One region of the Blautia massiliensis (ex Durand et al. 2017) genome, then DNA from elsewhere that is predicted to be linked to it. Evidence: a T-box and tRNA genes for the amino acid it is inferred to sense, from the RefSeq annotation. Region 1 holds a T-box; the other holds one or more tRNA genes.

The links. A T-box is a leader RNA that pairs with one kind of tRNA and senses whether it is charged. The one in region 1 lies ahead of proS (proline--tRNA ligase), so its partner is inferred to be a tRNA-Pro.
Region 2: it encodes a tRNA-Pro, which carries the amino acid that the T-box ahead of proS (proline--tRNA ligase) is inferred to sense. The anticodon was not compared.

What each region holds. Positions count from the first base shown of each region.
Region 1 covers NZ_CP146725.1:3,257,060-3,260,460, reverse strand. The annotation lists gene proS (proline--tRNA ligase) at 1-1,336, opposite strand, end outside; T-box leader at 1,494-1,703, opposite strand; gene V9W66_RS15310 (HD domain-containing protein) at 1,934-2,719, opposite strand; gene V9W66_RS15305 (alpha-L-rhamnosidase) at 2,932-3,401, opposite strand, start outside.
Region 2 covers NZ_CP146725.1:2,905,161-2,908,561, forward strand. The annotation lists gene V9W66_RS13560 (GH3 family domain-containing protein) at 1-551, shown strand, start outside; gene V9W66_RS13565 (hypothetical protein) at 640-1,413, opposite strand; tRNA gene V9W66_RS13570 (tRNA-Pro) at 1,676-1,750, shown strand; tRNA gene V9W66_RS13575 (tRNA-Gly) at 1,778-1,848, shown strand; tRNA gene V9W66_RS13580 (tRNA-Arg) at 1,867-1,940, shown strand; tRNA gene V9W66_RS13585 (tRNA-His) at 1,946-2,019, shown strand; tRNA gene V9W66_RS13590 (tRNA-Gln) at 2,030-2,101, shown strand; tRNA gene V9W66_RS13595 (tRNA-Lys) at 2,113-2,185, shown strand; tRNA gene V9W66_RS13600 (tRNA-Leu) at 2,253-2,332, shown strand; gene V9W66_RS13605 (hypothetical protein) at 2,464-2,805, opposite strand; gene V9W66_RS13610 (ABC transporter ATP-binding protein) at 2,953-3,401, opposite strand, start outside.

The DNA of each region.
Region 1 (3,401 bases):
CCTGGAAATCTTCCTTGATCTTGTCTTCACATGCACGATCACCGCACCACATAGCTTTGATGAATCCCGGTTTGCTGTTGATGATCTCACCGAACTCCTCATAATTCTTTGCTACGTAAGTATGTGTCTCTCTGTGTGCACGTGCGCGCTCCAGCATATCATGCTGAATGGTATCCAGAAGCTCTTTTACCTTATCTGCAAGTTCCTCGAAGGATACTGTGTATTTCTCACGGGTATCTCTTCTGCAGAGAACTGCCTGACCGTTCTCGATATCCTTCGGTCCACATTCCACACGAAGCGGGATACCACGCATCTCCTGCTCAGCAAACTTGAATCCCGGGCTCTTGTCTGTCGCGTCAACCTTTGCACGGATACCTGCTGCCTTCAGTGCTGCAAGAAGCTCGTCAGCCTTCTCCATAACCCCTTCTTTACACTGCTGGATCGGGATGATCACAGTCTGTACCGGAGCGATCCTCGGAGGAAGAACAAGTCCGCTGTTATCACCGTGAACCATGATGATCGCACCGATCATACGGGTTGTCATTCCCCAGGATGTCTGGTGAACATATTTCAGTGTATTATCTTTATCTGTGTACTGGATTCCGAATGCTTTGGCAAAGCCATCTCCAAAGTTATGGCTTGTACCGGACTGGAGAGCCTTGCCGTCGTGCATCAGAGATTCGATGGTATAAGTAGCCTCAGCACCTGCAAATTTCTCCTTGTCTGTCTTCTGGCCTTTGATGACCGGAATCGCAAGAACTTCCTCGCAGAAGTCTGCATAGATGTTCAGCATCTGGATGGTACGCTGCTCCGCTTCCTCAGCTGTTGCATGAGCAGTATGTCCCTCCTGCCACAGGAACTCTCTGGAACGAAGGAAGGGCCGTGTTGTCTTCTCCCAACGGACAACGGAACACCACTGATTATATACCTTTGGAAGATCTCTGTGGGACTGGATCTCTTTCTGGTAGAAATCGCAGAACAGAGTCTCAGAAGTCGGACGCACGCAAAGTCTCTCCTGCAGCGGATCAAGGCCGCCATGAGTCACCCATGCAACCTCCGGAGCAAAACCTTCTACATGATCTTTCTCTTTATCAAGAAGAGACTCCGGGATAAAGATCGGCATGTAAACGTTCTCTACACCGGTTTCTTTAAATCTGCGGTCAAGCTCATGCTGGATATTCTCCCAGATCGCATAACCTGCAGGTTTGATCGCCATACAGCCCTTAACACTTGTATAGCCACAGAGCTCAGCCTTCTTAACAACGTCTGTATACCACTGAGCAAAATCCTCATCCATAGATGTGATGGCCTGTACTAATTTCTTTTCTTTTGCCATGATAAATCTCCTTTTTCTTGTGATCTGTTACATATTGCCGGCTGTCAGGCAGCCACAGCAATCCGGAATCCTTCCAGCTTACTCTTCTGTCCTATAAACCGTACACTGTATTTACAATCCTGTTTTACGGACAAAAAATAAGCCATCCAAATCCCTCACAAGGGACCGAATGACTTCGGCGGTACCACCCCAGTTAACAGCCTGAAAAGCTGTTCTCTCAACACCCGTTAACGCCGGAAACACACGCCACGCTTCAATCACGCAGAGCTCCGAGGCCGGTTCCACAGTTCACGCACAGGATCCTTCCACCAAAGCAGATCCCTCTCTGAGATAATTCCCTGTGTACTATTCTCATCATCGCCGTATCTTTGATATATTTTAGGCGAAAACCACCTCAAAGTCAACCCCAAACAAAAAAATATAACAAGTCTCCCTGCTATGAGTTACTGTTCACTCCGTTTTCAGTAACACGCTTCGCGATGCACAGAATTTATGCTAATCGCATAAATTCGCGCGGTATGTCTCGGGTTTTCTGTGACCTCCGCTCACAAAAAACACCTCGCGGAACATTGCCAGTGAACAGTAACTGCTATGCTCCTATTCCTTCACAGACACAGCCGGCATCTCCAGATGCCTGTTCAGATCTTCTGTGAGAATATGGAGCTTAGTTCTGGTATCCTGTTCCTGATAAGTCAGCCGCCCTGCGATCCTGGTGATATAATCCTCTTCTTCGATGATCTCACAGGTCTCAGGAAAATTAATATCATAATACTGTGCAAGATAAGATACCCAGTAATCCACCGGCACATGTCTGTCTGCGGATAACACGGATTCTCTTCTGAGACAGGACTCCCACACTGCCGGTGAGATCAGCCCTTCTCCTGCAGCTTTCTCAGAGACTCCCAGCATGGCTTCAACAGACGCCTCCAGCTTTACTCTGCAGTTATCCAGCTTGTCTGCATCCCGGATCAGTTTTGCATGGAAAAGTGTTCTTGCATCGTGGATTCCTTCCAGTTTGAAATCACTGTGCTTCCGAATTGCTGCATCGATCAGCTCATCAAATTTATCATCCTCCACGAAGCGCCGGATCAGTTTCTCCTCCCCGAAGAGAAGTTCTGCACCGAACACGGCATGATCCATGGTTCCCGGCTCAAAGCTGTGAAATCTACGGATCTGCTCAAAACGGCCAATATCATGAAGCAGACCGATCAGCTCCGCAAGTTCCACATCTTCACCGGAACATTCCATTTTTCTGGCGATCTCTCCTGCGTATTTCACCACGCCATAGGTATGTACGATCTTCAGACAGATCTGTTCATCCTCCCGGTCGTATTCATCCAGATATTTTTCGAATTCCTGTTTTGCATGTGCAATGTCGATCATTCTGCCACACCCCTTCTTCTTTTGTTCATTCTGTAGCTCTGTAAACACTCTGTATTTATTATACCGAAGGTCTCTGACAAATTCTACTGTATTTCCCGGAATTTCAAATCTCCTCTCTGCTGCCTACTCTGGTCAAAAAAGGCAGCTGCCCACAGCCTATCTTCCGGATAGGCCTGGCAGCCGCCTTTTCAAAAAAATCCCCTTCTTTTTTCTTATCTCACAAAATGGATCTCATAGTCTCCGGATCCGGCCTCAGCCTTCATAAAGCCGTCTGCGGCTGTGAAGTTAAGTCCGTCTGCGGCTTTCACTTCCTTCGCAGCATCCAGGCAGATAGTAGCTGTTGTATTTACAGGTATGGAAACATGAAGAACTGTTTCTTCCGTTTTTTCTTCCCAGAAGCTTCTTACCGGTCCATATACAGAACGATACTCAGCCTTTACATAGTCCAGATTTCCACCCATTCTCGGATAAATTACGGAATGTTTGTATCCAGGTTCCTTTTCATCCACCTCAAGGCCTGCCATCACACGAACCAGCCACTCTCCGATAGAACCGTAAGCGTAATGGTTGAAGGAGTTCATATCTGCACTCCACATGGTTCCGTCCGGCTTCAGGCCATCCCAGTGCTCCCAGACTGTAGTTGCGCCCATTTTTACCTGATACAGCCATGATGGGAAATCAT
Region 2 (3,401 bases), 350 kb from region 1:
TTCTGAAGGGCAGGAGGCCATCCGGGATCGACGAGTTCCGTCGGCTGGTACCTCTTACCACTTATGAGGATTATGCGGATATGCTTCATAATTATGAGGATCCCACGTTCACTCCTCCGACCTATCTTATGGATGAGGTTGTTCCCGGGGAGAAATATGAGCTTGTGATCACTGTGTTGAAGGGCGGAGCCTTTGCCAGGTACCGTGTGGGAGATATGTATCGGTGCGTGGGTCTTACCAACCAGGAGGATCGGACACAGATCCCAAGATTTGAGTACATAGACCGTGTTCCGTGGATCATTGATATCGCAGGCTTTACCAGGATTTCGGAAAATGGTATCAAAAGTGTGATCCAGCTGTCCGGGCAGCCGGTTACGGATTGGATCGCAGTGAAAGAATATAATGAGAAAAAACGCCCATATCTGCATCTTTATATAGAAGTAAAAAAAGAAGCGCTGATGTATCAGGCTATGAGCACGGATATTCTGAAAGAACTTCTGACCACATATTTCGGGAAGGAAAGATCCATCTGGCAGAACCGGCGGAGCTGAAACGGGAAGAAAAAGCATAAAGAATATTAAGATTACGGGTCTGACAAGCTATGTCAGACCCGTTTTTGTGAAGAATATGAAGAAAGCTTTATTTATCATCTCCGGTAAGGCGAAGTACATCCCGGATCTCATCCACATTCATATCCAGGATCACGGCAAGTTCATCAATGGTGAATTTGGTGGCGTCATCATCGTCTGTGAGTTCTTTAACCGCAGCCTCCAGGTTTTCTACCTTGGATACCAGATAGTCGTCACGGAATTTCTGCTGTGTCTGTTCCTCAATGGCATGAAGGATCCCACTGCGGATACGACCACGCATCCAGGTATCGTTTTTCTCCTGTGGGTCTGTCTCTTTGAGAGACGCCAGAAGGGCCAGATTTGCCTCCTGAATGAGATCGGCCAGGTGGATTTCCTCACAGTTCAGTTCAGCGGCCATCTGGGCTGCCTGAGCCATGTAGAACTGTGTCAGTGCACCTTCGGCAGCAGTGTCTCCCTTTGCAAAGGCCTGAAAGAGGGACGCAAGATCATCCGGATCAAGTCCTTCCGGGGAAAAGCTTTCCATATAGTCACTGAGATAGGCCTGTTCCTCGGCAGTAAGAGCAGCACGGGTACCCGGAAGCTCTTCCTTGTCGCTGGATTCGGATGAAACAGCATCTGCTCTGGCAGCACCGGTGCCTTCATCGGCGCCTTCGATGGTGATCCCTTTTAATTTGAGATACTGCAGGATCTTTACAAGCTGTGAAGTGCTCAGATCCGATTCATCGAAATGGTCACGGATCTGCTGCTGGGAGAGCTGCTTATTGTTTTCCTCAGCAATGGCACAGATGTCATTAAGCTTCTGCTGAAATAATTTTATATCCATGTAAAAACATCTCCTTAGTACTTGTTTTTTTTCTTGACTTAAATTATGGTTTCATGATACCATAAGCCAGTCGCAAATGACAAGAAAACCTTTAAATAGGCGGAAAAAACGTGAAAAAAAGTTTTTTTAAAAAAATTCAAAAAAGGTGTTGACATTTGTAGATTGCTATAATATAATATCACTTGTCGTCAGGCAGAAAACGAAAACGAAACACAAACGAAGACGACAACAACTTAATAAAAACCATAAGTAAATGGTACATCGGGGTGTGGCTCAGTTTGGCTAGAGCGCCTGGTTTGGGACCAGGAGGCCGCAGGTTCGAATCCTGTCACCCCGACTGCTGTAAACTTATTACCGCAAGCATGCGGGTGTAGTTCAATGGTAGAACACCAGCCTTCCAAGCTGGATACGTGGGTTCGATTCCCATCACCCGCTTCTCTGAGAAGAGAGCATGTGTCTGTAGCTCAGCTGGATAGAGCAACGGCCTTCTAAGCCGTGGGTCGGGGGTTCGAATCCCTTCAGGCACGTTGTGGTGGGTATAGCGCAGTTGGTTAGCGCGCCAGATTGTGGCTCTGGAGGCCCAGGGTTCGAATCCCTGTATCCACCCTTCGCCCATTGGGCTATCGCCAAGCGGTAAGGCACAGCACTTTGACTGCTGCATTCGCTGGTTCGAATCCAGCTAGCCCAGTCCTTTTTTATGGGGTATTAGCTCAGTCGGTAGAGCACTTGACTTTTAATCAAGTTGTCCGGGGTTCGAATCCCCGATGCCTCATTAGCGGAAAGCATTTGCTTTCCGTTATTTTTTTATCATCAGACAGGATGAAAATATAATTGAATATGCGGATATGGCGGAATTGGCAGACGCGCTGGTTTTAGGTACCAGTGGGCAACCGTGCAGGTTCAAGTCCTGTTATCCGCAGTGATCAAGAGGCTTTCTATAAATCTGATTTATGGAAAGTCTTTTAATTTTTAGAATTATATTCACAGAAAAATGCCACATATGCATAAGGATATGTGGCATTTTGACTCTATCGAATTTCTTAAATGACGTTACAATTTCTCCCCTTCATTCACTTCCTCAATAAATACCTTCCCTTCCGCCTGCTGTTCCCCAAAATGAAATCGCAGTACAGCCTGAGGCCAGTTGAGTGTGATGATGGCTTTTTTGTCCCGTGTCTTTCCTGCGGCCTGGAGGGCTCGTTTGTATACGTCTTCCAATTTGGTGAAGGACAGCTTTTTCTCGCGGTAATAAAAGTGGTTTCCATCGGTGGTTGGTACCTGCGGGATCAGGAACTCGTCGGAAAGCTCCATAAGCCCGTGAAGCATTGCACGGTACACGTTTTGTTTATCTTTCGACATTTTGCCGTAGTAATATTCTTCAGTTTGTTTCATATATAAAAATACGGAGACTCCTTTCCGGAAAAATAGATTTCAATCAAAGATTATAGCATAAAAAAACATGCAGGACTATCAGAAAAGATACACCCTGCATATTTTTGGTATTGAATATTTTAGATCGAAAATAACTGTGAGCCTGGATCAGCCGTTATACAGCTGATAATACCGGCCCTTCTGTGCAAGCAGCTCCCCGTGGGAACCACGCTCGATGATGTGTCCCTGCTCCAGGACCATGATGCAGTCACTGTTGCGTACTGTGGAAAGTCTGTGGGCGATCACAAAGGTCGTCCTGCCTTCCATCAGCTTATCCATACCATCCTGTACAAGCTTTTCGGTACGGGTATCAATGGAGCTGGTGGCCTCGTCCAGGATCAGGACGGGCGGGTCTGCAACGGCTGCACGGGCAATGGAGAGAAGCTGTCGCTGGCCCTGACTTAAGTTTGCGCCGTTTCCGCGGAGAAGGGTATTATAACCCTGTGGAAGCCTGCGGATGAAACCGTCGGCGTTGGCAAGCTTTGCTGCTGCGATAACCTCCTCATCTGTGGCATCCAGCTTTCCGTAGCGGATATTTTCCATAACGGTTGCTGTGA